3 regions of the Veillonella sp. 3627 genome follow, and region 2 is predicted to be linked to each of the others. Evidence: riboswitches for the same ligand, from Rfam matches in the RefSeq annotation. Region 2 holds a riboswitch; each other region holds the start of a gene.

Region 1 (10,238 bases), 130 kb from region 2:
AGGAATGAAAGTGTATTGCTTACTAGGGAAACTCCACGGAATAATACATTACAGTTGCCTAATGAACCAATTTATACAGCATTACAAGGGCAATTAGATAAGATTGTTCGTATGATACAGGAATTAGGTAGTCATCATAAAGGTATTCCACTACAAGTGTTATCAGAACAGTTTGATACTGTAATTCCGACACAAATAGGAAACGCCTATTTACGTATCAACCGTGAAAGAAATGCAATTGAACTTGTAGAGAATCCATTTGATGGAGTGGAACGTATTACAAGTGAAGTCACATCTACTAAAGCTAATATTGATAGAATTAAAGAGCAAATAGATGGGATTCATAGAGAATCACTGACGATGCATGGGGAAATTAAAGAAAAACTTAGTCGTTTAGAAAGAGATACTGAAACACTAAAGGAGAGAGCAAAGCAAGAAATACGATCTACAGAGCAGACAGTGTTACAAAGCTTAGAACAAGTAGAAAGTGACATTACAAAGCGACTTAAAAATAGTGATATCTTACAAGGTGTAGGAGCTGTAGAAACTAAAGCACGAGAAATAAAGGGTTATGTCGGAACTATGGAAAACTCCATAGCAGAATTACGTAATATACAATCCTCTACTATAGCTACTAAAGAAGAGATTAATCAATTAAAAGCAAGTGTTATTGAAAAGGCAAGTGCTGCAGAAGGTCATGCACACAATTTAGAACAAGCTATAGAAGAAGTAAAGGGTATATCTAATGGGATTCAAAGCATGCAACAATCGATTCTGGATAAGAATAGAGAAGCTGAATCAATGAGAGATACTGTGAATCAGCTATTACAGGAATATAAAAGTTATGCTGCCACTATTGTAAGAGATATGCAAGGATATGTGTCTAGTGCTACATCAGAGGTGCAGAAAGCCAAGGAATGGGCCAACAAAGCTGGAGCCGCCAAAACTGGTAACTGGGTAACGCAAGAAGATCTACAAAGTAAAATTAATAATTGGGTAACAAAAGAAGAATTTCAAAGTAAAATTGGAAATTGTGTAACACAAACAGATCTACAAAGCAAAACAACTAACTGGGTGACAAAAGGTGAGCTACAAACGATTCAAACGAATATAAAAAATGATATAAATCGTGAATTGATTGCACCCTTAAAAGGAGCTATTAAAAACGATATTGGGCGTGAATTAATTTATCCATTACAAACATCTATTGAAGAGGAGAAGAGAAAGGTAAGTGATATAAATAATTCTATTGCCACTAAAATTAGTGAACATAATATAGACTCCACTGCACATAATCTTAACAAATACATGAGTATGAAGCCTATGCCTACGGGTATCAACGATTGGAATAATCTCACAGATACTGGTATGTATGAAGCAACCGCAAGCATGTGGGGGTGGAGAAATGCACCTAATGCTACACGGGTTTACTATTACGGTGTAGTACAGGTTATTAAAAGTGATACTAATAAGATTACGCAATTATTCTACTCCTATGGTGCGAATAACAAACCTTGTAATATCTGCTATCGAACGTTCTATAACGCATGGGGTGCATGGCATTATCATGGCGATTATGATGCAACCGTTACCGATATAACAAGACATAATGAAGGCTTAAATATTACAAAAGGCGATGTGACAACAGTTTTAAAGCTTTTAACAACAAATAAGGCAGATACAAATACAAGCCTTGCTCCTACACTAGCAGTGGTAAAAGAATTATTAAGTGATGTAGGTGGAAGCACAGGGCAAACGTTAAATGTACAAGTAAAATATACCGGAGATGATGAAGGATATATCTTAATTGGTCAAGGGGAAAATACAGTAATCATACAATTTGGATATATACGCATAACACATTCAACGGGAGAAGCACAATATACAGCAACCTTCCCAATTGCATTTAGAAAAAAATGTTTTGGAATATTTTACAGCCACATTAATCCACGTTCCGATAAGTGGCTAGCAAGTGTTCAAACAAAAAAGCTAGATATAACATCAGTCACAATTTCTGAAGTCATTGGAACACAAAATTCACGGCGTACTGTTATATATATGGCGATAGGTGTTTAAAGGAGGTTTATATGGAGAATAAATATATTTTTGTCTTAGATGAAAAAGGTCTCCGAGTAACTACCTACTTAGTAGGATTACATGGAGACACAGAAGAATCAGTATTAAATTTTGCTAAAATGCAATATCCGAACCATACATATCTAGTAGGTAATCAAGATATACAAAATGAATTTTATAACAATAAATGCTACATCAACAGTAACTTTATTGACTATGTACCCGAACCCGTAGTACCTACTAAAGCAGAACATATTGCAGAAATTAAAGCCTACTATGACAAACGTTTTGAAACATTAGAACAAACGCTAGCAAGACGTACATTAAGTGGTGCTAGTGTAGCTGATTTACAAGAGCAGTATAAAAAACTTACACAAGAAATGATTGCAAAGATTAAGGAGGTAAAGTAAATGGATAATTACGAAGTACACTCAGATATTCCCGTAATGCATTTTTGTGAATGGTGTTATGCTACACTCAATCAAGACGGTACTTGCCCTACTGAGGGATGCATTCACAACGATTTAATGAATATGGAAGACAAAAAAGAGGAATAATATTGTTCAAGAGAGATGGTAGGAGTGATTATGAACAGAGCTAGAGATAAACCAGATCTGATAAGTTTTATTGTTTAGGTGTATTAAAAGGTAAAATGGTATTCGATATGGGATTTTTAGAATCTCTACGAGATATTCTAGTAGAGTCGTGGATTATAAAGGTGGGACTATCCCTTATAGGTAGTGCCGCTATATGGCTAATGAATTTAAAGCACGTTCAAGTACTGGGCGTGTTTATTTTATTAGTTTTATTTGATTTGCTGACTAGATGGGGAGCGATTGCCTATCAGATGTTAGTAGAAGCGGGAGCAGACAAAGAAAGTATATCTGCTTGGGATAAGTATATAGCAATCATTCCTGCGTTTGAAAAGGGATTAATTTCATCTAAACATATGAGAAAACCCTTTGTGACAAAGGTAATGACATATGTATTTGCTACAGCCATAGGTTGGTGCTTTGATTTTATGGCAGGGAAAGAAGCCTTTGTAGTTAATTTAGTTTGGTTATATTTAGCCTCAGCAGAATTTTTGAGTGTACTAGAAAATATGCGTGATGGTGGAAATGTAATGATGGGAAAGTTTTTAGATACCATCAGAGACATGATTGAAAGTAAGTTCAAATTTAAGTTATAAGGAGACATATATGAAAATTGGAAATTATTTTGAGGATTATGAGTTTGCCTGCAAATGTCATCGACATAATGTAGTAGATGGGAAAAATGTGTTGGATCATATTATTGACAAACGTTTAGTAGATGTATTGGATAAAATCCGAGAACGTGTAGGACGACCAGTATATATCGAAAGTGGATACCGTTGTGAAGACCACAATCGTGAGGTAGGTGGAGTGCCTAACTCTCAACATGTATTAGGAACAGCTGCTGACATTACAGTGGACGATATTAGTGTTGATGAATTAGCAGATATTGCAAAAGAGTGTGGTGCAGATGGTGTTGGCAGATATTATGGACTACAATTTGTACACATTGATGTCCGAGGTTATGATGCGGAATGGGAGCAATATTAGGAGGTTGAAATGTATGGAACTATTCTTTCATGGATTAAGAAACACACGATTATGCTTGCTAGTGGCTTTGGTACTATTATCTGTGCCCTGCTATACATTTGCGGAACAGGGAGTGACATTAACACAAAGCGAATACAAGATGCTCAGCAAGAACTTAGACGAGCTCAATACAATCAACAAGAAGCAAGCAAACTCAATCGAGAGGTTAGAGATGCAGTTGAACGTAGCGAAGTTATCAACGAACGAATCGAAAGTAGCATTACTAGAAGCGAAGCAGCTACTAGAAGAACAGAGGGAGCAGTTGAGAGCATCCAAGGAGAAATTAAATCTACAAGAGCAGAAATTGACAGAGCAGCAAATCTCATTGGAGAAAGCCAATCTATACTTAGAAGAGCAGAAGGAAGAAATAAAGAAGTACAAGAAAAATAGTCAAAAGCACCGATTTATTGAGGTGCTTTTATTAGGTGGACTAGCCTATAAAATGTTTCGGTAACGTATAAAAAACAATTTATAACGTTATCAATAAAAACTGTTTTTGGGAACGGTTGCACAACCGTTGCACAACCTTTTTTACAAGAATGGCTTAATACCAAAGGTTTATAGCAATATATGCGTTATGTGTATCATAATGCCATCATGGATGAGGAAGAATAATTTTCTATAAAAATCCACCATTTCATGATATACTATAAGCAAGTAAATATTTTAGATTTGCAAGGGAGCCTATGTAATAGGCTGAGAAAGGACTATGAAGTACCTGACCTTTTGACCTGATCGGGATCATGCCCGCGTAGGAAGCACGCTGACATATGTGGGTATCGATGTAATGTCGATACCTTTTTGTGTATAGAGCACCCAAAATAGGCTCCTTTGTAATGAAAGGAGCTTTTTATGTTTTACACACAAATGCAAGCAGCCCAAAAAGGCATTGTTACCGACGCGATTAAAGTGGTAGCAGAAAAAGAAAACATGGATGTTGAAGTATTACGAGACTTAGTGGCAAAAGGACATGTAACAATTCCGTGCAACAAGCATCATACATCTTTACAACCAGAAGGAATCGGTCAGAAGTTACGCACAAAAATTAATGTAAACTTAGGCACATCCAAGGATTGTACAGACTACGAAGAAGAGATGAAAAAAGTCCATCATGCAGTGGCATTAGGGGCTGAATCGATTATGGACTTGTCTACACATGGTGATACAAAAGTATTCCGCCGTCTACTCACAAAAGAATGTCCCGTTATGATTGGTACCGTGCCTATCTATGATAGCGTTATCCATCACCAAAAAGATTTAGGCGAATTGACAGCTGAAGACTTTATTTCTACGATCCGTCTCCATGCAGAAGATGGGGTAGATTTTGTTACCTTACATTGTGGAATTACGCAACATACAGTGGAGCAAATTAAACGTCACAACCGAAAATTAAACATTGTGAGCCGTGGCGGTAGTTTAGTCTTTGCCTGGATGTCCATGACTGGTCAAGAGAATCCGTTCTATGAATACTATGATGAAATCTTGGATATTTGTGCAGAATATGACATGACAATTTCCCTTGGCGACGCCTGCCGTCCTGGTTGCTTGGCAGATGCTACAGATATCTGTCAAATCGAAGAACTTGTTCGACTTGGGGAGTTAACAAAACGAGCTCGCGAACGTGGTGTACAAGTGTTAGTGGAAGGTCCTGGTCATGTACCATTGAATCAAGTGCAAGCTAACATGGAAGTACAACAAACAATCTGCGATGGGGCGCCGTTCTATGTATTAGGACCATTAGTAACAGACATTGCACCAGGCTATGACCATATTACAGCTGCCATCGGTGGTGCAGTGGCAGCCATGCATGGGGCAGCCTTCCTTTGCTATGTAACACCAGCGGAACACTTAGCCTTACCTGACGAAAATGATGTGAAAGAAGGCATTATGGCTTTCAAAATCGCAGCTCATGCCGCAGACATTGCAAAAGGTATTCCGAATGCACGAGATCGCGATGACCGGATGGCAGAGGCACGCCAAAAACTCGATTGGGAAGCACAATATGCAGTAGCACTAGATCCTGAAAAAGCACGTCGCATCCGTGAAAGTCGTGCCCCAGAAGAAGGACATAAAGAAGCTTGCAGTATGTGCGGAAAATTCTGCGCCGTACGGAGCATCAATAAAGCCTTAGAGGGAGAGAAAATAGATATATTATAAATGAGAAACGAAACAGCCAACTCTTGGATAGGAGTTGGTTGTTTTGTTGTATAGATAAATTGATTATAGCAATACGATTGATGTATTATATAGATAGTAAATATGTTTTTGTGTAATGCAACTAGTGAATTTACATGAGAGTAACATTTGAGAAAATTGTTTTTTTGAGGTGCATGATGAAACAATGGAAACTATTGGCACTGGGATGCGCACTATTAGCGCTAACTGGTTGTGCAAGTATGGACTCTACTATACAAGTAGATAGTGACTTTAGCGGGAAATGGGAAGCGCAATTGCATACTCCTGAACCTTTAAGTAAAACGGATTTAGAAGCTGGGTTTGACGACAGTGTAAATAAAATTATTTATGACCGTAAGCATATAGGTGATGAAACATTTGAGGAAAAACAAAATAAGGAGAAAGAGACTTTAAAACAGTTTAGTGCAAAACATATTAATGTAGAGGCTGTTGATGAAGCTGGTAAGGCTTTGAATAATCAAACAGATGCTAAATCTGAATATTGGAAAATTACAGCTTCTTTTTCAGATGAAAGTGAATTAACTAACAGTTACAGAATTATTTATGGTGCCATAGATAAACCTGAAGCGCTACATGTTATCTATCCTTATGGTGAAGAAAATAATGCATATATGTTTTTTATGGGAAAATCCTATGGAACAACAACTATCACAGTAGATGGGGATATTAAAACTGATTTCAAAACAGATGGTGTAGTGAATGGTAACACAATAACTTTTGAAAAAGATCAAAATATCCGATTTGTGTTTCTAAAAGCATCTCATACTGTTAGAAATGTAATGATTGGTGTAGTAGTATTTGGTGTGGTAGTAGGCGCCTATATTCTGTGGCGAAAACGAGGTTAGTAGTATGAACATGAAGAAATATATGCTAATTATATTAGGTATAATCATGATGGGGCTGGATTTCACAGGATGCACATCTGATACATCAGTCGGTGATAATCCCGATTTGTCGGGTACATGGTATCATTACAACCCTCCTTATGAAGACAACGGCTATAATGGTGGGATTGTTTATAAAATAACATTTGAAAAGGTAAGTGACCATGTATATAAAATGACTGAATCTAAGTTTTATATGCGTAATGTATATGCGAAACATCAGTTGGTAAACGAAAAAGAATATGGTACTGATCATGCAAGAATTACGAAATTAGATATTGCGAAGGGACCAAATAAAAATGGAGTGGTACCTATCTATGACGACGCTTATGAATGGGTGCCTTATTATGATGAAATAAAAGAAGATACATTAATGACAGTCAGAGATGGTAAGGCTTATGATGCGGCGTTTGGTGCTACCCACACAATTAAGAAAGAAAATGGTAAGTTAATACTTGTCAGCGGTAAAGATGATAACTCTATTATGTATAAAACTGATGACTCTTTCTTTACATTTGCTAACGAACAAGAGGCAGCTAACATCAAAAAGAAAGTAGACATCGATAATGCTAATAGTCCCAATGAAGCATATCAAATACGCAATATCACTTTCACTGTGAAAGAAAGTGATAAAAAGGTCTATGCTCATTCTAATTAGAAGTACAATAAGTATGATATATCTATATGTTTAAATGTCTACAATGCTTGATATTGCATATATTTATGGAGTATGATAGTGGTGTCATTATAGTTATTTTTTATAAGTGTGAGGTGTGCTATGAGAAAAAGAACAGCAATCGCTCTTATCTTGGCCAGTGTATTTGCAGTTAATGCAGGGACTGCTACAGTAGAAGCTAGTTGGTTAAGTAAAACATTAAAGAAATTAGATAATGCTTTGGGGGTTCCTGATGGTGATACGCAGGTGACAAAACAGAGTGATGGATATTTACATTTACCACAAGTCGGGGAACGCTGGATTCCAGTAGCTGAAAATCAGTATTACAAAACATATTTAGACCGTAGAACGGCTATAGCAGGTGGTGAAGCACAAAATAGGTTTGTAGCAGGTAACTTTAAAAGAGAATTCACGCCTATAGGCTCGCATTGGCTTGGAGAGGTAAACAATGACATTAAGCCTGATGTTATTACGGTAGGATATAGCTACATGATATATAGTGTAGATGAGTATTCGGTTCGAAATGATCCTACTCCAGCGTATTATGATATACATGGGAACTTAATTTATAAAAGTAGAGCTATAAGGATGTTAGAATTAGATAGAACTTTTAGCGTTACTTATACACCTGAATCAGAACAAGAGCGTATTAAAGATAGAGTGTTCCACCTATTCGGCTGGGATTACTAATCGTATGTTATCGCAGTATTTTTGTATATAATCAACTAATATACGAACATATTGATATAAAGCAAGGTACCCCTTGCTTTCACCCAACAGTTTGTGCTATACTAACCAAGTATGAATACACACGCAACTAGACTATCAGTTCTGTGCGCAATTTCGCGTTTGCTGAGGGATGAGGGTTGCGGAGGTTTTTTAACAGGAGGTGCCAACATGGCAGTAGTATCACTTAAACAATTATTAGAAGCTGGTGTTCACTTTGGACATCAAACAAGAAGATGGAATCCTAAAATGGCTAAATTCATCTTCACTGAACGTAATGGTATTTATATCATTGACCTTCAAAAAACTGTAAAAAAAGTAGAAGAAGCGTATGATTTCTTACGTGAAGTAGCTCAAGAAGGCAAAACAATCCTTTTCGTAGGTACTAAAAAACAAGCTCAAGAAGCTGTAAAAGAAGAAGCTCTTCGTGCTAATATGTACTTCGTTAACGAACGTTGGTTAGGCGGTATGTTGACTAACTTCAAAACTATCGAAGCTCGTATTAAACGCTTAAAACAATTAGAAAAAATGGCTGAAGATGGAACATTCGAAGTTCTTCCAAAAAAAGAAGTAATTCGTCTTCGTCATGAATGGGAAAAATTGGAAAAATATCTTGGCGGCATCAAAGATATGCCAGAAATGCCAGGCGCACTTTTCGTAATTGACCCTAAAAAAGAAAAAATCGCTATCGCAGAAGCTAAAAAATTAGGTATTCCTGTAGTAGCTACTGTGGACACTAACTGTGATCCAGACGAAGTTGATTTCCCTATCCCAGCAAATGATGACGCTATTCGCGCAGTTAAATTATTAGCTGGTAAAATGGCTGACGCTATTTTAGAAGGTCGTCAAGGTGAACAAGACGCTTTCGGTACAGAAACTGCTTCCGAAGAAGCTTAAGAATCTGTAAGATTATTTAACAATATATACAGACATAGTCTTAATTGATAAATAAGTAATAACGATGTAAAATTAAGGTAAGGCTAAGGTCTTACCTTAATTATTTATAGGAGGAAAAATCATGGCTCAAATTACAGCAGCTTTAGTAAAAGAATTACGCGACATGACTGGCGCAGGTATGATGGATGCTAAAAAAGCATTGGTAGAAGTTGATGGCGATATCCAAAAAGCAGTTGACTTCCTTCGTGAAAAAGGCTTAGCAGCGGCAGCTAAAAAAGCTGGTCGTATTGCAGCTGAAGGTGTAGTAGCATCTTACATTCATGGTGGTGGACGTATCGGCGTACTAGTAGAAGTAAACTGTGAAACAGACTTCGTTGCTAAAACTGATGATTTCCAAGCTCTTTGTAAAGATGTAGCAATGCAAATTGCAGCAGCTAACCCAACATACTTAAAACGTGAAGATGTTCCAGCTAATATAATCGAACACGAAAAAGCTGTATTGATGGAACAAGCTAAAGTAGAAGCTGAAGAAGACGTTAAAGCTGGCCGTAAACCAAAACCAGAAGCAGTTCTTGAAAAAATGGTAGCTGGCCGCGTTGAAAAATTCTATAAAGAAAACTGCCTATTAGAACAAGTTTTCATTAAAGACGGTGAAAAAACTGTACAAGCTATGATCAATGAAGCAATCGCTAAAATCGGTGAAAACATTAACGTACGTCGTTATGTTCGCTATGCTTTAGGCGAAGGTATCGAAAAGAAACAAGACGATTTCGTTGCAGAAGTTATGGCTACTGTAGGTAAATAAGTACGGAGATAAGAGAACACCGCAAGTGTTCTCTTATTTTTGAATTATTTGTTAGAAACGTCATAAGGAGAAGGACATGAGTGAACGTAAATTTAAACGTATCGTATTAAAACTTAGCGGTGAAGCCTTAGCAGGTGATCAAGGATTTGGCATTAACCCACAAGTGGTAGAACCATTGGCACAAGAGATTGCATCACTTTCCAAAGAAAGTGGTATTGAAATTGCTATCGTTGTAGGTGGTGGAAATATTTGGCGTGGTCTATCCGGTAGTGCTAAAGGTATGGATCGTGCATCTGCTGATTATATGGGTATGATTGCAACAGTGATGAATGCTATTGCATTACAAGATGCTCTTG
Region 2 (10,238 bases):
TAAATTAGACCGCAGTGTATATACGAACATGAGTCGATTTTTACAATCTATACAGGATAAACCCATTCGCTTAGGTTCTATTGTGCTGGGGTGGCATATGTTAAGTCTAGCGGGATTTGTGCCACAAGGGCAACATTGTGAAGACCCTGAGGTAATGGCAAGTCTTTGCGATGAAATCTATGAAGCCTGTCAGTATGTAGTGAAACAAGAGCTACAACAAGGGATAACAATGCTTTTGAACTATGATTGGATTCCTACAAAGCCTTTACGTCTTACTGCGAATCAATGGGATCAATTAGAAATTCTATTGCGAAAACTTTTGACATATCAACTAGGATATACATTGCATAGCATTGAGTTTTTAGAGACGATGATATAATTAATATATTAAAATGAAAACAGGAGCTACCTTTCATAGAAGGAATGCTCCTGTTTTGATTTGTGAAGTTATTGTAAAGTGTATAATGAAATAATGAGTGCTTATATACGCACTAAATAGTATAGTAAGCGGTTATATTTCTTTTTTCTTTTTAGAAATTAGGCTAATGATATAGGCCGTTGCAATGGTTGCTAATGCTGTTCCTACGATAGTAGATAGGCTAGCCCCTAAGAATGGGTTGCTGTCAAGGAATTGATGGTACATATAAGTACCAGATGCCCAACAAATGATATACAAGCTAGGTCCATGGTCAAGGTGTGGACAATGACGTAATAAGAAATAGTGAGTTAATAAAATAGCAATCATTGGGGCAAATACGGATCCAATCATATATAAGAAAGGAATGATATTATCCATTGGATAGATGGATGCACCGATGGTGCCGATGACGGTAACGATAATACCGATGGTACGACCAGAATATTTAGTCTGCAAGCTTTCAGAGGAAATACCAGCAGATAAGGCATCCATAAAAGTAGTTGTGACAGTAGAGAATACGATGATAATTAACCCACCAAATCCTAAGCCAGCATGAAGTAGAACCTTTGCAATGTTGCTTTCATTTGTATAGAGGGCCGCAGCGAGGCCTAATACATACATGACAGAACTAGTTACGCCGTATACGATGGCACTAGATGCAGTACCTGCCACAGGGTTCTTGGATAATCGAGTATAATCACTAATCAATGGTAGCCAAGACAATGGCATAGCAATGGATAATTCCAAAGCCGCTGTGAAAGTCATTTCATCAGTGATGATTCCTTGGCTATGAATGGAACTTTCTTGTAACAAGCTAATTAACAAATAGATGCAGAGGATACCTAAGCCGTAGCCCATGATGCTGTTGATATACCCCATGTTACGGATACCAATGAAGAGCCATACAATGATGAGGGCCCCGATAATGAAAGTCCACGCAGTGAATGGTAGATTCCATAACTCTACGGCACCAAGAGCACCGTCATAAATCATAATACCGGTCCAACCAATCAGTTGTAGAACGTTTAAAATAGAAAATAATTTCATGCCCCCATTGCCAAAGACAGTGGATACAGTTTGCATAGAACTCATGTGTTCACGAGCGCCGATGAGTCCTGCACCAAATAATAACAAGCAGCCGATGACGTGACCGATGATGATGGCCAATAGGCCGTCAGAAAATCCTAGGGGCGCAAAATAGGTGCCCGTCATAATTTCCGCAATGGAAAGAGCGGCGCCGAACCAAATGAGGGACAACCGTGATGATGAAAGTTTTGAATCACTCATGAATACTCCTAACTATGCCAGTGGGAACAAAAAAGACTAATCTGAAACGATTAGCCTGTAGATGATAGATATTCTTAAGAGACCAAGTATTGCAAACAGGAACCATATGGTAATGTGTCCTTATGTGTTTGTATAGGTACTACAAAAATATGCTAATATATCCCTACGTTGGCATTATCCAAATCAGGTTATGGGTTAGTAGCACGTAGCTACTTCTCAGCCCACTTCAGTGAGCACCCCTTATAGATGTATTATACGAATTGAATGATACTACGTCAATAGGAATGTATAGGTGAATGTAATGTATTATATGAAATACATAGGATATATGAATATCTATATTGAGAGGGAATATCTTCTAGTGAAAGTAGCTTAGCTGTAATTTATTGTATTGCATTGGAGCATATTTCATGTTATAACTAAATTAATATAAGAACCACTAGGGGTGCTTATGCTGAGATTGATGAGTGTCAAAACCCTAGACCTGAACCAGATAATGCTGGCGGAGGAAAGTGGATGGCATCAAATACTAGATATTGTATAAGAACCGTCCCTAGGATTGGTTCTTTTTTGTTACTAGTAAAGGAGACTCCTATGAAATTACATAGAGCATTAACGATTGCAGGAACAGATCCAACAGGTGGTGCAGGGGTGATGGCGGACTTAAAAAGCTTTCAAAGTCGTCATGTCTATGGGATGGCTGTTATTACATCCGTGGTGGCACAAAACACAAGAGGTGTGACGCAAATTGCACACATGGACCTTTCTATGATTGCAGCACAATTGCAAGCCGTATTTACAGATATTGTTCCAGAAGCAGTGAAAACGGGTATGTTAGCCACAGCAGAGATGATGGAACTAATCGGAACCTACATAGATCCAAAAGTACCGTATGTGTTAGACCCTGTGATGATTGCCACCAGTGGGGATCGATTGATTTCCGATGAGGCGGTGAAAGCCTTACAAAGCAAATTGATTCCGAAAGCGACTTTGATTACACCGAACCGCAGTGAAGCCGAAGTACTGGCAGATATGAAAATTGATACGGTAGAAGCTTTGCATACAGCAGGGATTCGCATTTTACAAGAATTAGGCCCTCAAGCGGTGATCATCAAAGGTGGTCACATCGGAGATGAGGCCACAGATTACTTGTTTACAAAAGATACCATGTCCATGCGACGCTCTTGGACAAGTCCTAAATATGACACAGTACACACCCATGGCACAGGTTGTACATTCTCTGCTGTTATAACAGCAGAACTTGCCAAAGGGAAATCCTTGGAAGATGCTATTACGATTGGTAAAGAATATATCCGATTAGCTATTTTGCATAATCCGGGACTGGGCACAGGCAATGGGCCAGTGAATCATATGGCCTATGGGGATGAATATTCTGAGTAATATAGGTATGATCCATATCATATCAACCATACTTAGTGTCGTGGTATACTATAAGTAATCTGTTTTGGTTGTTAGATAAGAAACGAGGATTATTTTGAAACATCATGATATAGATACAGTGCGCTCCATGATGGGGTTGTACTTCATTTGTGGAACACCGAATACGAAGGATATTCACAAGACCCTTACAGAAGCTTGTAAAGGCGGTATTACTTGCTTTCAACTTCGTGAAAAAGGAGAAGGAGCTCTTGTAGGGGAGGAAAAAGAACAGTTGGCACGAGAGTTGCAACACATTTGTAAGGAATATGGAGTTCCTTTCATCATTAATGATGATGTAGAATTAGCTGAAAAGATAGGCGCTGATGGCGTCCATGTGGGACAAGACGATATGGACCTTGACGAAGTACGCAAACGATTGCCTCACGCCCTTGTGGGGACGTCTATTAACTCTGTAGAAGAGTTAGAGAACACAAAGTTGGACTATGTGGATTATATCGGCGTAGGTCCTATGTATGCGACAAGTACAAAGAAAGATGCCAAAACTGTGCGAGGGCCCGAATTAATTTTAGCTTTACGTGCTCATAATCCAACTATTCCTATGGTGGCTATTGGTGGCATTAATCGAGATAACTTTGATGATGTCTTAGCGGAACCAGTGGACGGTATTGCGGTGATCTCAGCCATCACAGAAATGGAAGACATTGAATATGAAACTGCTATGTGGATAGAGAACATGGAATGGTGTAAAATGTTCTTGGAAAAATAATATACAGAACATATTCCTAGACTATTGTGGAATAGGGGGATAGTAAAAGTAATTAAGAACTTACATCGCTGATTAAGAGGATACACCTTGACACTAATCCCTTTTATCCATACAATAGTATATATACATAAGTGATGAAGCAGAGGAGTATACTCCCGTTAGCGAGTGAGGACGGTGAAAGCTCACAAATGAGTAGAAGGCGCTGTGGAGCATGGGCAGGAACGTTGTACCATACTAGGTATGGACAATTAGTAAAGGCTATTTTTTAAAAGAGGGCATTAGCCAATTAGGGTGGAACCGCGGGTATATCTCGTCCCTGTAGCGATTTTCGTTGCAGGGACTTTTTTATTCCCTGTAAAACATAAGGAGGAATGGAAATGACATTTCAAGAGATGATTTTTACACTCCAAAACTTCTGGGGTGAACAAGGTTGTATTTTACAACAACCATATGACATTGAAAAAGGGGCGGGTACGATGAACCCTGCCACATTTTTACATGCTTTAGGGCCTGAACCTTGGTCTGTATGTTATGTAGAACCATCCCGCCGTCCAGCAGACGGACGTTATGGTGACAATCCAAACCGTTTATTCCAACATCATCAATTCCAAGTTATCATCAAACCTTCTCCAGACAATATTCAAGAATTATACTTGCAAAGTTTGGCTGCTCTTGGCATTCATGCAGAAGATCATGATATCCGTTTCGTAGAAGATAACTGGGAATCTCCAACATTAGGCGCTTGGGGTCTTGGTTGGGAAGTATGGTTAGACGGTATGGAAGTAACGCAGTTTACCTATTTCCAACAAGTAGGATCTATCGACGTGAAACCTGTATCCGTTGAAATTACATATGGCTTAGAACGTTTGGCTATGTACATTCAAGGCGTAGAAAATGTGTATGACTTACAATGGAACGAACAATATACATATGGTGATGTATGGCATGCTAACGAAGTAGAGCAATCTACGTACAGCTTTGAATTAGCAGATACAGATATGTTGTTCAAATTGTTCGACATGTACGAAGCAGAGGCTACACGTGTATGTCAATTAGGTTTTGTATTGCCGGCTTACGATTATGTGTTGAAATGTTCCCATACATTCAACTTGCTAGATGCACGTGGTGCTATTTCTATTTCTGAAAGAACAGCTTTCATCGGTCGTGTTCGTAACATGGCTCGTATTTGTGCACAAAATTATTTGGCGAAACGAGAAGAACTTGGTTTCCCATTGTTGAAAGGAGATAAATAAGATGGCTAAGGATTTACTCTTTGAAATTGGGGCAGAAGAAATTCCTGCAGGATTTTTGCCAAATATTATTAAACAATTAGGTGAATTAGCAATAGCTGCATTGGCAGAGCGTCACATTCCACATGGGGCTGTGAAAGTGTATGCCACACCTCGCCGTGTTGCATTACTCATCAATGACGTAGCAGAACGTGGTGAAGATGTTCACGAAACTCATAAAGGTCCATCTGTATCCATTGCCTATGATGCTGATGGAAATGCTACAAAAGCAGCTATCGGTTTTGCTCGTGGTAAAGGATTAGATGTATCTGAATTGAAAGTAGTAGATGGATATATCTTTGCTGATACAACGACAGCTGGTTTAGATACAAAAGAAGTTTTATCTGACGTATTACCATCCTTGATTACAGGTTTAAGTTTCCCTAAATCCATGCATTGGGGCGATTTAGAAGAACGTTTCGTTCGTCCAGTACGTTGGTTGGTGGCATTATTTGGTCAAGACGTAGTACCAGTGACATTTGCTAATGTAACAAGTACAAATGTAAGCCGTGGACATCGTTTCTTAGGTGAATCTGAATTGACCATAACAGAACCAAAAGATTACTTAGATACACTAACTAAAAACTTCATTATGATCGACCAAGACGTACGCCGTGAAACAATCCGTAAACAATTAACAGAACTAGCAGCCACTAAAGGGGCTACTGTGGTGTGGGATGAGGATTTATTAGATGAAGTTACTTTCCTAGTAGAATATCCAACAGCACTTTGTGGTACTTTTGATGAAAGCTACTTAACTTTGCCATCAGATTGCATCATTACACCAATGAAAGACCATCAACGCTATTTTCCAATGGTGGATGGCAAAGGAACATTACTTCCTATGTTTTTAACTGTTCGCAACGGCGATAGCAAATCTTTGGATGTGGTAGCAGCCGGTAATGAACGTGTACTTCGTGCTCGTTTAGACGATGCGAAGTTCTTCTTTAACGAAGACCGTAAAACGCCATTAGCAGGTCGTTATGAAGCATTGACAAAAATTGTCTTCCAAGAAGGTTTGGGCAATTTGAAAGATAAAACAGAACGTCTACTTACATTAGGTGCTGCGTTAGCGAAGGAAGTAGGATTTGCAGATACAGCTACCTTAGAACGAGCTACTCATCTTGCTAAAACTGACTTAACGACAGGTATGGTGAGTGAATTTACTGAATTACAGGGCATTATGGGTAAAGAATATGCTTTACTAGATGGCGAAACACCAGCTGTAGGGGAAGCAATTTTTGAACAATATTTGCCTCGTTTTGCAGGGGATATCTTACCAACTACCGATGCAGGACGTATTTTGAGTATCGTAGATAAAGTAGATACCATTGTAGCTACGTTCAGCCGTGGTTTAATCCCTACAGGTTCCCAAGATCCATATGCATTGCGCCGCCAAACAATCGGTATCATCAACATCTTGATGGATAGCAAATGGTCTTTATCCATGCGTCCAATCTGGGTAAAAGCAATGGAATTATTAGGCGTGGCTAGTGAAAAACAAGAAGAATTACTAGGTCAATTAGAAAACTTCTTCATCCTTCGCTTGAAAAATATCTTGTTAGAACAAGGCATGCCATATCAAGTGGTAGATATCGTATTGAGCCAAGAGACTGTCACAGTTGCTCTAGCAGAAGGTTTAGGACAAGCCTTAACAGCAAACCGTATTGATGAAAACGAACCATTAATGCAGGCTTACACACGTATTTTTAATATGGTAAAAGATGTGACTTTCACAGGCGTTGACGAATCCTTGTTAAAAGAAGATTCTGAACAAGCCTTGTACAAAGCGGCATTGCCGGTATATACAACAAATCGTAATGCCTTAGAGGCAGGTGACTATGTGAAAGCTGTAAGTTTGGCAGAATCCTTGGTGCCATATATTGAAACATTCTTTGAACATGTTATGGTTATGGATAAAGACGAAGCAGTGAAGCAAAATCGTCTTCAATTATTACGTATGACTTACGAAGTAAGTAACTTAGGTAAATTGAAATAAAATCTTATGATTATTACAGTACTCACATTTTTTGCGAATGTATTTATCATTGGCAGTATTCTGTACATGTACCAAGTTATCTTTGGTCCTATTGATCATCCTTTTCTGATGAAAGCGATGGACCTCTTTCATGTGCGTATTAACCTGGAAAATATTAGCTATGCCGTAGCAGGTACATCTGTGTTACTTGTGGCGGCACTAGCGCAAATTCCTTGGTTTCATCGCATTACGATGTGGCTCTATGGGGGACGTCGTCCTCTAGGGCAAGAGATAGAGATTCTGCAGATGATTCAGAAGGATATACAAAACCATACGGGCATCGATATGTCGCAATTCGACTGGTTTATCAAAAATGATGATTCTATCAATGCTTTTGCAATGGGGCATAATCGAATTTGTATTAATACGGGGGCTATCATACAGTTGCCATATGATGAATTATTGGGCATAGTGGCTCACGAAATGGGACATATTCATCATAAAGATGGGGCCTACGGATTTTCTTGTTTCTATATGAACTATTTGGGACAAATGTGCATTCGTGTGTACGAACTATTTGCGCGTGTCATATTATGGATTCAATATTTGCGACTACCGATAATTACATTCATTGTGCAGATTTTTTATCTTCTCGTAGTTTTACAAATTCTATTTATGCAGTGGGTCATTAAGGCGCCTTTGATCATTATTGACTTATTCACAGGTAGACGAGCCGAATATCGGGCAGATAAATATGCTTATGAAATCGGCTTAGGCGCTGAACTCCATAATGCATTGATTACCTTACGCAACTATACAGTTGAAACTGGTGAAAGTGGGCTCATTAGCAAACTCTATAGCACACATCCAGCTACAGAAAAACGTATCGAACGATTGCGACAATATGTAGAGGGGAAGATAAAATAAATTTTACATTTCCCTCTTGCATAAAAACTTTTATTTATGATAAAATAATACTGTTAATTTGAGATGGTCCTCTGCTTATAAGGTGTAAGTAATGAACGTCTGCAAAATAGGAGGAAAAAATCGTGAATATTATTGATGTATTAGAAAAAGAACAGCTTCGCTCTGACATTCCTGAGTTCCGCGCTGGTGATACTGTAAAAGTACACGTAAAAGTTGTGGAAGGTAGCCGTGAACGTATTCAGGTTTTCGAAGGTTTAGTAATCAACCGTCAAGGTGGTTCCGTTCGTGAAACTTTCACAGTTCGTCGTATCGCTTCTGGCGTTGGTGTTGAACGTGTATTCCCACTTCACAGCCCACGTCTAGCAAAAATCGAAGTAACTCGTCGCGGTATCGTTCGTCGTGCTAAATTGTACTACTTACGTAACCTTACTGGTAAAGCTGCTCGTATTCGCGAAAAACGCTAATTTAAAAGGGTTAGCCATGAGACGTAAGTCTATGGCTAGCCTTTTTTTATTTCCTTTAGAAACTGCTAAATAGTAGGGCATATTAGTTATGAAATCATAGATGGGAGTTTGCTACTTGATAGTCAATTTTATATACTTTCATAAAATGTATATAGTTTGATAGTAGTATGTCATAAAAGATATTAGATTAGCAGAAAAAATAACAGTAAAATGAGCATATGATATAGATAATAGACGAGTAGGTGAAATATGAGTCAAGAAATTTTTCCAGTCGTACAGTGGTTCCCAGGCCATATGGCAAAAGCCACACGCATGATTACGGAACATAAAAAGAAAGTAGATGTGGTTATCGAATTACTAGATGCACGCATTCCTCGCAGTAGTGCCAACCCTGTGATCCGAGAATTGATCGGAGATAAACCGCATGTAGTGATTTTAAATAAATGCGATTTGGCAAATCCAAAAGCTACAAAAGAATGGATTGAATTTTTCAAAAACGAAGGTATTCATGCTATTGCTATTGATTCTAAAAATGGTAAAGGAAATAAGCAACTCGTGAAAACCGTAGAATCCTTAGCACAGCCCATCATCGATAGATGGCTAAAAAAAGGAATCAAAGGTCGTACAGTGCGCACTATGATTCTAGGGATACCCAATGTAGGTAAATCTACATTAATTAATAAACTAGCTGGTTCTGCAGCGACAAGAACTGCCAATAAACCGGGTCATACACGGGGTCAACAATGGGTTAAAGTAGGTAAAAATCTTGAACTATTAGATACACCAGGTGTATTATGGCCTAAGTTTGAAGACCAACGAGCAGCAGCTCGGTTAGCGATGACAGGAGCTATTTCCGACGATGTGTATGATTTAGATTCTGTTATCAAGCAGTTGTTGGCATATTTAGAAGAGCATAAACCGACATTATTGCATGAGCGTTATAAATTGACGGAAGAAGAGCGTACATCCGTAGATACCATGTTAGAGGCTATTGGTCGTCGTCGTGGTTGTTTGGTAAGCGGTGGCGTCGTAGATTATGACAAGGTGCGCCGTGTGATTTTGACGGATTACAGAAATAATAAATTGGGATACATTACCTTTGATGGCGTCGATGAGGAGCCGTACTATGTTGACGAAGAGTGAGTTTCAGGAACTTAAAGTTAAAGATATTAAAAATCTACTGCAAGGTGAATGCCCTTTTGATTATATACAATGGGCATTAGAAGATTCTCGTGAATCCGTGAAACACGCAGCTGGTGTGTATTTACGAAAGCAGAAAAAAGTCTTAGAAGAGCAACAACGTTTGGAAGCTATGTACGCCTATGAAGATAGTTTTTATGAAGAAGGAAAATTTTTAGTAGCTGGTGTAGATGAAGTGGGTAGAGGTCCTATTGCAGGTCCTGTGACAGTAGCAGCCGTTATCTTACCACCTCATTGTAAGCTAGTAGGGTTGAACGATTCCAAAAAACTAACGCCAGAAAAGCGAGATGTCTTGTTTGATCAAATCATGGAGGTAGCAGTAGCGGTACACTGTGTGTCCTATGAGGCAGAAGTCATTGATACACTCAATATTTATGAAGCTACACGACAAGCTATGTATGAGGCGATTCGTAATTTACCAGTACAGGCAGAGGCTGTATTATCGGATGCGATGAAATTACCAGAGTTAACGATACCTGTAGAATCTTTGATTAAAGGAGACTCTAAA
Region 3 (10,238 bases), on a different contig from region 2:
GGAGTCGTTTTTACGATGATCGTAACATCTTGACCATCTTCAGCACGTTCAATGGCTTTTGCCCCTTCACCGATTAACAAGACTGTGGATGCTGTGGCACTTTCATCGTCAGAAATATGTTCGCCAGATAAATGGGTAATATCTGGAGTAGCTACTTTTGCGTCTACGTCTTCACGAGCTTCACGAGCACGAGTACGTTGTTCATTCATAGCACTTTCAAAACCAGCTTGGTCGATAGTGAAACCAGCTTCAGAAGCGATTTCTTCTGTCAATTCCCATGGGAATCCGTAGGTGTCATACAATTTGAATACGTCTTGACCTGGTACTGTCGTAGCGCCCTCAGCTTTCAATGTATCCAATAATTGGCTCAACATGTCTAGGCCAGATGCCAATGTTTGGTTAAAGCGTTCTTCTTCGTTCGCCACCACTCGTTTTACGAAGTCTTGTTTCTCCACGATGTTCGTGATAGCTCCGCCCAAGATATCTACTACGATATCTACTAATGGTACCAAAAATGGTCCTTGAATACCTAATAGACGACCATGACGAACAGCACGGCGCAAAATACGGCGAAGCACATAGCCACGGCCTTCATTAGATGGTAACACACCATCTGCAATCAATGCCACAATAGCACGAATATGGTCAGCAATAACTTTCAAAGAAACATCTGTATTCGCATCTGTATGATACGTAACACCTGCTTTTTTCGCTGTAGCCTCAATGATTGGGAAAATTAAATCTGTTTCAAAGTTACTTTCTTTGCCTTGTAATACAGATGCCAAACGCTCTAAACCAGCACCGGTATCGATATTTTTCTTAGCCAATGGTTCGTATGTACCTTCTGCTGTACGGTTGAATTGCGTGAATACAAGATTCCAAATTTCAAGGAAACGGTCGCAATCACAACCTGGTGCACAGTTTGGATCATCGCAGCCACGCTCTGGTCCTAAGTCGAAGAAAATCTCGCTATCTGGACCACATGGACCTTCGCCAATTTCCCAGAAATTATCTTCCAAACGGCTAATATGGTCTTCTGGTAAACCGATTTCTTTATGCCATGTATCATAGGCTTCTTGGTCATCTGGATATACAGTGACATATAATTTTTCTTTATCTAATTTGATAACTTCTGTTAAGAATTCCCATGCCCAATGGATGGCTTCTTTTTTGAAATAATCACCAAAAGAGAAGTTTCCCAACATTTCAAAGAATGTATGGTGACGTGCTGTGCGTCCTACATTTTCAATATCCCCTGTACGAATTGACTTTTGGCTTGTCGTAATTCGTGTGCAAGGTGGTACTAATTTACCTGTAAAAAATGGCTTCAAAGGCGCCATACCAGCACCGATTAATAATAAAGATGGGTCGTTATCTGGAACAAGAGAATAACTCTCTTGCTTTAAATGTCCTTTACTTTCAAAAAAATTCAAATACGCTTGGCGTAATTCATTTCCTGTCATGGTTTCCCTCCTAAAATTGTCTATTGCCTTTATTATACCACAGATTTTGATGAAAGTATGCATTTAGGTGAGGTCATTAACTTATATAGGATAATGATACTTTCCATACTAATTTTATATTTTAGATCTACCTACACTTAAACAAATTCACCAAAAACGTAATGACATAGAGTCCAATAGCTGTCAGCACAATCGTCCCCCCTGGTGCAAAGTCCAACCAAAAGGCGCTGCACAGTCCGCCGATGACGGATATTACGGAATAGACGGTAGCGATACCCCAGGTTTCTTTGAAGCCTCGTTTCCATAAATGAGCAGAGGCAACAGGAACTATCATCAACGCACTGATCAATAGAATCCCTACTACGGTCATCCCCATGACAACTACAAGGGCTGTTAAGATGGCAAAAATCATATTCACACGATTCACATTGATACCTACTGTACGAGCAATTTCCTCGTCAAAGGAGGTAAGCATTAAGGAGTGATACACAAATTTCATGATAATACCCACTACGACAGCTACCGCACCGATACCATAAATATCTGTCATAGTCACCGTTAAAATACTGCCAAACAAAAAATTCAATAGTCCAGTGCTAGGCATTTTTACCATTGTAGAAAATACGATAGCCAGAGCTAAGCCTGCATAAAAGAATAATGCCATTATCATATCTGCGTATTGTTTTTGGTAGCGACGCACGAGTTCTATGCCCATGGCAGAAAGAACGGTCAATATAACAGCACCTAATGGAGGGTATACTTTCAGTAAAGATGCCCCCGTCACACCAGCAAAGGCAATATGTCCTAATCCATCACCGAGCATAGATTGCCGTTTAATGACAATGAACATACCAATTAGGGGGCACATGAGAGCCACGATGAGGCCAGCTAAAAAGGCACGTTGCATAAATGTATAGGATAAAATATCCATCTTAACCTCCTAAATGCCATGCTAAACGAGAGCCTTGATGACTTTCCATAAAGCCTTTACAAGGTCCATAGTAACAAGCATGTCCATCCACACATAAAATTGTATCTGCTACTTCCATAGCTTCTGTCACATCATGAGTGACCATAATAACAGTGATGTTTTCTTCTTTTAAAGATCGCAACACTTCGTATATTTTTTTGCTTGTTTCAAAGTCGATACCACTGGTTGGCTCATCTAGCAAAATATAGTTCGGTTTCCGTGCTAAGGCCTGTGCTAACATGACACGTTGTTGTTGACCACCGCTGAGTTCTCCAATACGGCGTTTCAAGAAATCTTGCATGCCCACCAATTCCAAAGCATCCAAGATGCGTCCTTTTCTATCTTCCTTCGGTACGTGAAATAAAGCGAGTCCCACTACCTCTTCTACGGTAGCTGGAAATTGGGCTGCATTCTTGTTATAAATTTGTGGCACTAAGTGAATGAGTCCTTTCATTTGTGCTTCTTTCGGACTAATGCCGTCTAAACAAAGATGTCCAGCTGTCGGTTCTAATAGTCCTGCTACCATACGAAGCCAGGTGGTTTTACCAGATCCATTAGGTCCTACCACCAGTACAAACTCACCTTTGGGAATGGTGATTGTCATATTATGGATAACCGTCTGAGATCCATAGGAAAATTGTACATCTTGTATGTGAATGCCTGCGTGCGTCATAGTTAACTCCTTTATGTTTCTAGTTATCGCATATATGGCACAAGCTGTAATGACATCATCATTACAGCTTGTGTATTATAGTACGCGTTTTGCCCCTACATAGCGTGGTCCCCAGTAGCTATCATCAATATCTGCTACGGCTACACCACTGCTAGATGTGGCACTGATGAATTGTCCATCGCCGATGTAAATACCAGAATGGGAAATCCCTGGTTCATAGGTTTCAAAGAACACTAAATCACCCGGTTGTAGATTACTTTTCTCTACTTTTTTACCTACTGTGTACTGTTCGTCAGCTTGACGTGGTAAATCGTAACCAATTTTTTGGAATACATAGCGAATGTATCCAGAGCAATCAAACCCTGCTGGTGTAGTGCCTCCAAATTTATAAGGCACTCCCGTAAACGTATTAGCATAGGTCAAAATCTCTTTCACATTGCCAGATATAGGTTGATGTCCAATCTCTAAGCCTTTGTATGTTTTGCCTTTCTTTTTGAAAGTCAGCCCTTGTGGGGCAGAGCTTTTGTCTTTTTTATGCTTTAACGTAGATGTGATAGCTGTGGATTCTCTATTTGGATCGATATGGGCTAATAATTTAGCATCTTTTTCAGAAATTTCTTTCTTTTTAGATACCGTTTTTGTTGTCGCCGGCAGTGGTTTGCCCATCAATTTTTTATAGGTCACTGCTCCCAATATTCCGTCCACTGTTAATCCATTATCTTTTTGGAACAATCTAACAGCCCACTTTGTGTTTGCATCATATTCGCTAGTTTCCCTAGCTTTATAACCAGCAGCGATGAGTTTCTTTTGAATACCAAGAATTTCATTGCCTGTATCACCATATTGGTAAGCTCCTTGTACACTAGTACCTAAAAAGCCTACTAATAGAGCGACTGCCAGGTATTGTTTCTTTTTACTCGTCATAGGACTCCTCTCTTATATACGATTATTTGTCTTGTATGTGACAGTTTATGGCGTCTTTCACCCAATATAACGGTCGTTGTTTGACTTCTTCAAAAATTCGTCCCACATATTCTCCGATGATACCAATACCTACCAGTTGTACGCCACCTAGGAAGAAGATAGCCACCCCTAGGGTAGACCAACCACTGATAACATTGTCAGAGAAGAAGTGAACAAACAATATGTGTCCGATCATAATCAGGCTTAATAGTCCGCATAGCAAGCCGATATATAAGGCTAAACGCAAAGGTACTCTAGAAAATGCTGTAATGCCGTCTAAAGCAAAGCGCATCATTTTTTTTACACTAAATTTAGAAGTCCCTGCAAAGCGTGGGGGTGCTACGAAGTGAAATTCATGTTGTACGAATCCCAAGTCGCCTACAATGCCCCGCAAAAATCTACCATGTTCACGGAAGTTTTTCAATGTTTCTAAGGATTTTCGATTCATCAACCGGAAATCGGAACCACCTTCCACGATAGGAACATTGGCTAATTTATTAAGCACTTTGTAATAGTATTTCGATGTAAAAGCTTTTGCCCAACTAGCATCTTCTGTGGAATCACGAATGGTACGTACTACATCTGCACCTGCTTCCCAATGTTTGACTAGTTCTGGAATCAACTCTGGTGGATGTTGCATATCTCCATCCATGGTGATTACCGCATCACCTTGAGCGTAATCTAATCCACAGGTCAAGGCTAATTGATGACCGAAATTTCTTGCCAATAACAGCACTTTTACTTTTGGATCTTGATTACCAATATATCGTAGCATGCCTGCACTATCATCACTGGACCCATCATCGACGAAAATAATTTCATGGTCATAGTCAAGTGTTTGCAATACATCTTTGACTGTAGTATAAAATTTTTGAATATTATCTTCCTCATTAAATACGGGAACAACAATTGACAGTAACATAGCTCCTCCTTATGATCTTTACCTATCTATTTTACAGGATTGAGACTTGTTTTGCAAACTCCGCTGTATATGGCGTTCTTTCCCCGCTTTCGTGCCTAGAGCGTAAAGGGTGAACGCCATGCACTTCTCCACAAATTTACGTTCCACTGAGATTTGCTCCGAAGTGTATGGCGTTCTTAAATGTCAATATGGCTATGCACTCGCTTCATGAAATCAGACATAATAGCTACGCCGGTAATAGAATGTTGCAAACACGTTTGGTAATTGTGCTCGTGGATACCTCCCAAAGCAATACCTTGTACTTGTGGGTAATGAGTCTGAATTTGTTTCAACAGCTCCTTTCCCCTCTTAACGCCAATGCCAGGGTGTCCTGTTTTGCATGGTGTGGGAAAGATGGGACTGATTAAGACGTACTCCAAATTAGGGATTCCTAGGGATGCTAACAACTTGATGTCATCTTCGTTGTGGACGGTACTCCACATAGTTATGTCATGAAAATGTTGTTGCAAGGTAATCCATAGTTCTTCTTGTTCGGATTGCCAATAGCGTATTAGATTAGTGGGTAGATGGATTCGTTTTGCTGTTGCCAAAACGATAGCTAATTGCTCTCGATTCGTAATAACTTTTCCATGGTGCACTACGGTATCCCCGATGGTATCACAGAGTTGGATGTACTCTTCAAAGGGTAAATCAGTGTCACGGCATAGGGTGTACAGACTACTGTGATTTCTCATCCAGTTGTCTGGTTCAGCACTATCTGCCCTCGCATCAGGCAATTTAGTACTATGAAGATTCGCTTTTACTGTAGATCTATATGCTCTACGTATATTATACGGTAAACTGCTTTCTTCTGTATGATTAATACATTGTTTGCCATACTTTTCTAGTCTTTCTATCCCTCTAGACAGTGCTACACCATATGTTGCTAAGCTAATGTCATCTTTCAGTAGCTGGCGATTTGTAATCAATACTAAGGTGTCTATAGATTGGTTATTTTTCTTCATAGAGCACATCGATATAATCACTCATCACCACTTGCATTCCTAAGGCTTTCACATCTTCCATGGCTTCTGCTACGGTTCTACTGTCAGCAATTTCAAATTGTGCATCCCCTTCTTCTTTTTTATTATCTTCAGAAGAATGCTCGCCTATACCTGTGCTGACACCTGCTGACAATTTCGTCGCTGCTAATGGTAGGACCCCGTTACGGAACCTGGCTGTTTCTCTAGTGGAAATCGTAATATTTGCATAAGGTAGGAATAAGCGATATGCCAAGATGACTTGCAATAATTGAGCTTCTCCTACGTCCCCTGCATTGATGGTATCATCATTGACGATAGGCCGCAGGCGTGGACAGGAAATACTAATTTCTCCATGAGGATACGCGCGTTGTAGCATATGGGCATGCAAAGCAGTGGCAAAGGCATCTTTTCGGAAATCATCCAATCCCAATAAGGCTGCTAAACCTACTCCCCGCATACCCCCTCGCAAAGCTCGTTCTTGCGTTTCAAGTCGATAGGGAAATACGCTTTTATTTCCTAACAAATGCAATGTTTTATAATTTTCCCAATTATACGTTTCTTGGAATACGGTCACATAATCGCAACCGCATTCTCGTAGGTATGCATAATCGTCTACATTGGCAGGATAAATTTCTACGCCCACTACCTTAAAATATTTTTTTGCTAATTCACAGGCACGCCCAATGTAAGAAATAGGACTATGGCGTTCACTTTCCCCAGTCAAAATTAGAATATCTTGTAATCCTGTTTTGGCAATATTTTTTAATTCTTCTTCAATACCTGCTTCATCTAACTTCGCCCGATGAATCTGATTTTTACAGTTGAAGCCACAATACACGCATAGGTTATCGCAATAGTTTGAAATATATAACGGTGTAAACAAATATACAGAATTGCCAAAATATCGCGTTCGTACAGCCTTTGCTTTTTCTGCTAGTTCTTCCAAAAATGGTTCTGCTGCAGGAGATAATAAAATTTTTAGTCCTTCTACATCAATGGTATCTTCTTGCAATACACGGCGCACATCATCTGCTGTATATTGATCGTACGTATATTGCTCACGTTCTCGCAATACCGTTTCTAAAATGGGACTTTCAATTTGATCCATGTGGGAGCGATACTTCCAACATGGATCGTCTATATGGTATCTGGTGGTACTAGACATGGCTATTCCTTTCCTATTATCTCAAAAATCCAGTCAACGGAGATGAAGCGCTACCACCGATTTCAAGAGTAGGCCCTAATTTTGACAAATAGGCCAATCGTCCTGCTTGGATGGCTAAACCAAATGCTTTCGCCATACCTCGAATATGGCCCGCAGAAGCTACGGCTGTATTTGCCATGATCGCAGCTACGCCCATTTCCATAGCTTCTGCTGCTTGGGATGGAGCACCAATACCAGCATCTACAATGATAGGCAAATCAATTTCATTCACTAAAATTTTGATAAATTCCTTTGTCTGCAATCCACGATTAGATCCAATTGGCGCCGCTAACGGCATCACCGCAGCGGCTCCAGCATTCACCAAATCACGAGCCACTTCTAAGTCTGGATACATGTATGGCATAACGATGAATCCTTCTTTTGCTAATATTTCTGTAGCTTTAATGGTCTCCCCATTATGTGGCAATAAATATTTTGAATCTTTCATAATTTCTACTTTTACAAAATCTCCACAACCTGTAGCTCGGGATAATCTTGCTATACGCACCGCTTCTTCAGCATCTCTAGCGCCACTCGTATTAGGGATTAAGATAGTATCCTTTGGGATAGCATCTAGGATATTTTCCACTTCTCCACCTACCGCACGACGTAGGGCTAAGGTAATCATTTCTGCGCCCGCTTCTTCTAGGACAGCCTCGATTAAGTCAATAGAAAATTTTCCAGACCCCAAGATAAATCGAGACTGTAATGTATGTCCCCCTAAGGTCCATGTATCTTGTGCTTCCATATCTTTTACTGAACGTGTCATAGGTTCCTCCTTAATCAATATCTTCTCCGTGTAATAATTGAATGACGGCATTTGCCATATGTCCGGCGCACACCATGACACGAGCCGCAGTGATTTTTCCGATAGAATCGATATCACTCACACCATCACCACATAGATACCAACGATGATGTCTCCGTTCACGGCGGATACCATTACTATCCCCCCAACCTGCCATACCGGAACAGCCAACTAATAAGGGTTCTGTAGGATGAGTTAGAATCACTTCTGTCATCCATGCTTTTGTGACAGCCTTATCCACTGCTTCTACGACCATGTCATAGCCATCGATTAATTCAGATAATCTCTCTGGTGTGAGGCATTCATTATGGACGATGACTTCACAGTTTGGATTCATCCGATTGAGGTGGCCTTTCATAGCCTCTACTTTTAAAACGCCCACATCATTCACCTCATAATATTGACGGCCTAAGTTACTTTCATCCACAACGTCGAAGTCTACGATTTCTAACTGACCAATTCCAGCACGGCACAATGCCACTGCCACATGGGATCCAACACCGCCCACGCCGATGAGCAGAACTTTTTTATCCTGTAAAGATACCATTTAGCCACCTCCTACAAAGGTTACTACTTCCATTGTATCTGCAGCGCTGACACGAGTCGATTCCCAGTCTGCTTTAGAAAGAATCTTCCCATTATATTCCACTACGATGCGATCCATTCGAAACGCTAGGGCTGCCAGTACTTCTTGCACTGTTTGCCCCTCATAATGATAGGTTGCTCCATTTACTTTCATCATATCCTCCTAACTATAGCGTTTGCTATATACCTATTCCAAACTAGTATCATACCAATTATCCGTCATGGCTCCTTCACCACATACTAGTATAAAAAAACAGCACGAAAAACCATACCCGCGGTGGTATGCCCCTTCATGCTGTAGCACTCTATCGTCTCACTATTCTGTTCCCCTTGTACATCCACTTAGATACACCTTCCATGTATACTCATATACGATATACCATCCTATAAAAGCACAAAAAAGGACATCCTGTTGGATGTCCTCAGTATGACGAATCAAACTTATCCTACGTTGGCATTATCCAAATCAGGTTATGGGTCAAAACTTTCGTTTACTCTCAGCCAGTAGGCTCCCCAAAGTTCTCTTTCAGTATACGCTGATACGACTCAATTTGCAAGCCTAAGTATCAACAATTTTTATCGTCTCCGTGCAGACACAGAGGCATAATTTTTAATCACAACGATAGGTGTCATTTGGCTATCATTGCCAAATGGATTATCGATTAAAATTTGCGCAATTTGCTGCGGTTTCAATCCACGACTATGCCCTAAGATAGCAGCTCGTTTTAAATCATTCACGTCCGCTACACAAGCTCCATAAGCTCCTGTGGCTTTCATAATAGCATCGGCTACTGCATTTGGTTGTTTTGGTCCATATACAATGCATTTATCAAACGGAGGCATAGTCCCTGTCACATCATCTGTTAAGGATGCGGTCCGTGCCATTTGATAGAACACACCAGATTTTTTAAACACTTTAGCTACGGCTCCACAGAGGAAGGCAAACATCATTTTCCATTCCCCTTCTTTATCCATAGCTGCTTGCATACCATACACAGATGCCATAGATCCATCCGGATGAATAAAGCGATTTAAAAATTTAGCTTGCCAAGATACTTTTAAATCTTCTGGTCGTGTAAACTCCCCTTGCGTGATAGCCACGACGGATTCTGCTACGCACACAATATCTTCTGGTCCAATATAAGGGCCTGCAAATTCTACGATAGCCTCAACGATATCATCTTTGTTCGTTAAAATACGCGTAGGGATTGGTAAAAGTTCTAATTCAGCCATGATATACCTCCTATTTACGCATTGCTACTTCTAACTCTTCTGCAGTTAGAGTAATTCTAGTTTTTGAAATACGGTACGCCTCGCGACCTACCACTTGATGGTAGATATCGATAGGCATGTCTGGGAATCCCACTAAGTCTTTACGAATGTTACCACTATTAGCCGTCATCACTAGACGCAAACGAATAGTACTGCCTTGTCGTTGTTTATAGACTAACGCTTCCCAATAGCCATCATGACGTTCTGCTTTTGCGTCGGTTAACCACGATTGAATTCGTACATTGTCAAATTGTTCTTGTGGTAACAAATGACGAGGGAACATATCCATGATGGTTCCGTATTGTTTGCCTCTATTCACAAATGGAATATCCGTAGATAACACTACTTGATCAAAA

Evidence for each region. Region 2 has a riboswitch for thiamine pyrophosphate ahead of thiD (bifunctional hydroxymethylpyrimidine kinase/phosphomethylpyrimidine kinase). Riboswitches for the same ligand answer to the same signal wherever they lie in the genome.
Region 1: it holds a riboswitch for thiamine pyrophosphate, as region 2 does, so the genes downstream of both, thiC (phosphomethylpyrimidine synthase ThiC) here and thiD (bifunctional hydroxymethylpyrimidine kinase/phosphomethylpyrimidine kinase) in region 2, are expected to answer to the same signal.
Region 3: it holds a riboswitch for thiamine pyrophosphate, as region 2 does, so the genes downstream of both, thiS (sulfur carrier protein ThiS) here and thiD (bifunctional hydroxymethylpyrimidine kinase/phosphomethylpyrimidine kinase) in region 2, are expected to answer to the same signal.

What each region holds. Positions count from the first base shown of each region.
Region 1 is NZ_RQVG01000001.1:146,489-156,726, reverse strand. Features, by position in the region: gene EO114_RS00740 (pyocin knob domain-containing protein) at 1-2,076, shown strand, start outside; gene EO114_RS00735 (hypothetical protein) at 2,088-2,486, shown strand; gene EO114_RS07825 (hypothetical protein) at 2,487-2,633, shown strand; gene EO114_RS00730 (hypothetical protein) at 2,729-3,265, shown strand; gene EO114_RS00725 (D-Ala-D-Ala carboxypeptidase family metallohydrolase) at 3,276-3,659, shown strand; gene EO114_RS00720 (hypothetical protein) at 3,669-4,088, shown strand; TPP riboswitch at 4,365-4,473, shown strand; gene thiC (phosphomethylpyrimidine synthase ThiC) at 4,551-5,855, shown strand; gene EO114_RS00710 (hypothetical protein) at 6,032-6,739, shown strand; gene EO114_RS00705 (hypothetical protein) at 6,744-7,436, shown strand; gene EO114_RS00700 (hypothetical protein) at 7,557-8,144, shown strand; gene rpsB (30S ribosomal protein S2) at 8,352-9,077, shown strand; gene tsf (translation elongation factor Ts) at 9,199-9,882, shown strand; gene pyrH (UMP kinase) at 9,959-10,238, shown strand, end outside.
Region 2 is NZ_RQVG01000001.1:19,318-29,555, forward strand. Features, by position in the region: gene EO114_RS00075 (DNA repair protein RecO) at 1-379, shown strand, start outside; gene cytX (putative hydroxymethylpyrimidine transporter CytX) at 512-1,705, opposite strand; TPP riboswitch at 1,849-1,956, opposite strand; TPP riboswitch at 2,137-2,233, shown strand; gene thiD (bifunctional hydroxymethylpyrimidine kinase/phosphomethylpyrimidine kinase) at 2,300-3,106, shown strand; gene thiE (thiamine phosphate synthase) at 3,201-3,872, shown strand; gene glyQ (glycine--tRNA ligase subunit alpha) at 4,250-5,125, shown strand; gene glyS (glycine--tRNA ligase subunit beta) at 5,127-7,160, shown strand; gene EO114_RS00105 (zinc metalloprotease HtpX) at 7,167-8,066, shown strand; gene rplS (50S ribosomal protein L19) at 8,189-8,530, shown strand; gene ylqF (ribosome biogenesis GTPase YlqF) at 8,780-9,673, shown strand; gene EO114_RS00120 (ribonuclease HII) at 9,660-10,238, shown strand, end outside.
Region 3 is NZ_RQVG01000012.1:22,303-32,540, forward strand. Features, by position in the region: gene alaS (alanine--tRNA ligase) at 1-1,463, opposite strand, end outside; gene EO114_RS06885 (metal ABC transporter permease) at 1,591-2,394, opposite strand; gene EO114_RS06890 (metal ABC transporter ATP-binding protein) at 2,396-3,106, opposite strand; gene EO114_RS06895 (NlpC/P60 family protein) at 3,182-4,030, opposite strand; gene EO114_RS06900 (glycosyltransferase family 2 protein) at 4,053-4,991, opposite strand; gene EO114_RS06905 (thiamine phosphate synthase) at 5,168-5,995, opposite strand; gene thiH (2-iminoacetate synthase ThiH) at 5,982-7,178, opposite strand; gene EO114_RS06915 (thiazole synthase) at 7,195-7,965, opposite strand; gene thiF (sulfur carrier protein ThiS adenylyltransferase ThiF) at 7,997-8,572, opposite strand; gene thiS (sulfur carrier protein ThiS) at 8,573-8,764, opposite strand; TPP riboswitch at 9,037-9,136, opposite strand; gene EO114_RS06930 (coenzyme F420-0:L-glutamate ligase) at 9,187-9,843, opposite strand; gene EO114_RS06935 (hypothetical protein) at 9,854-10,238, opposite strand, start outside.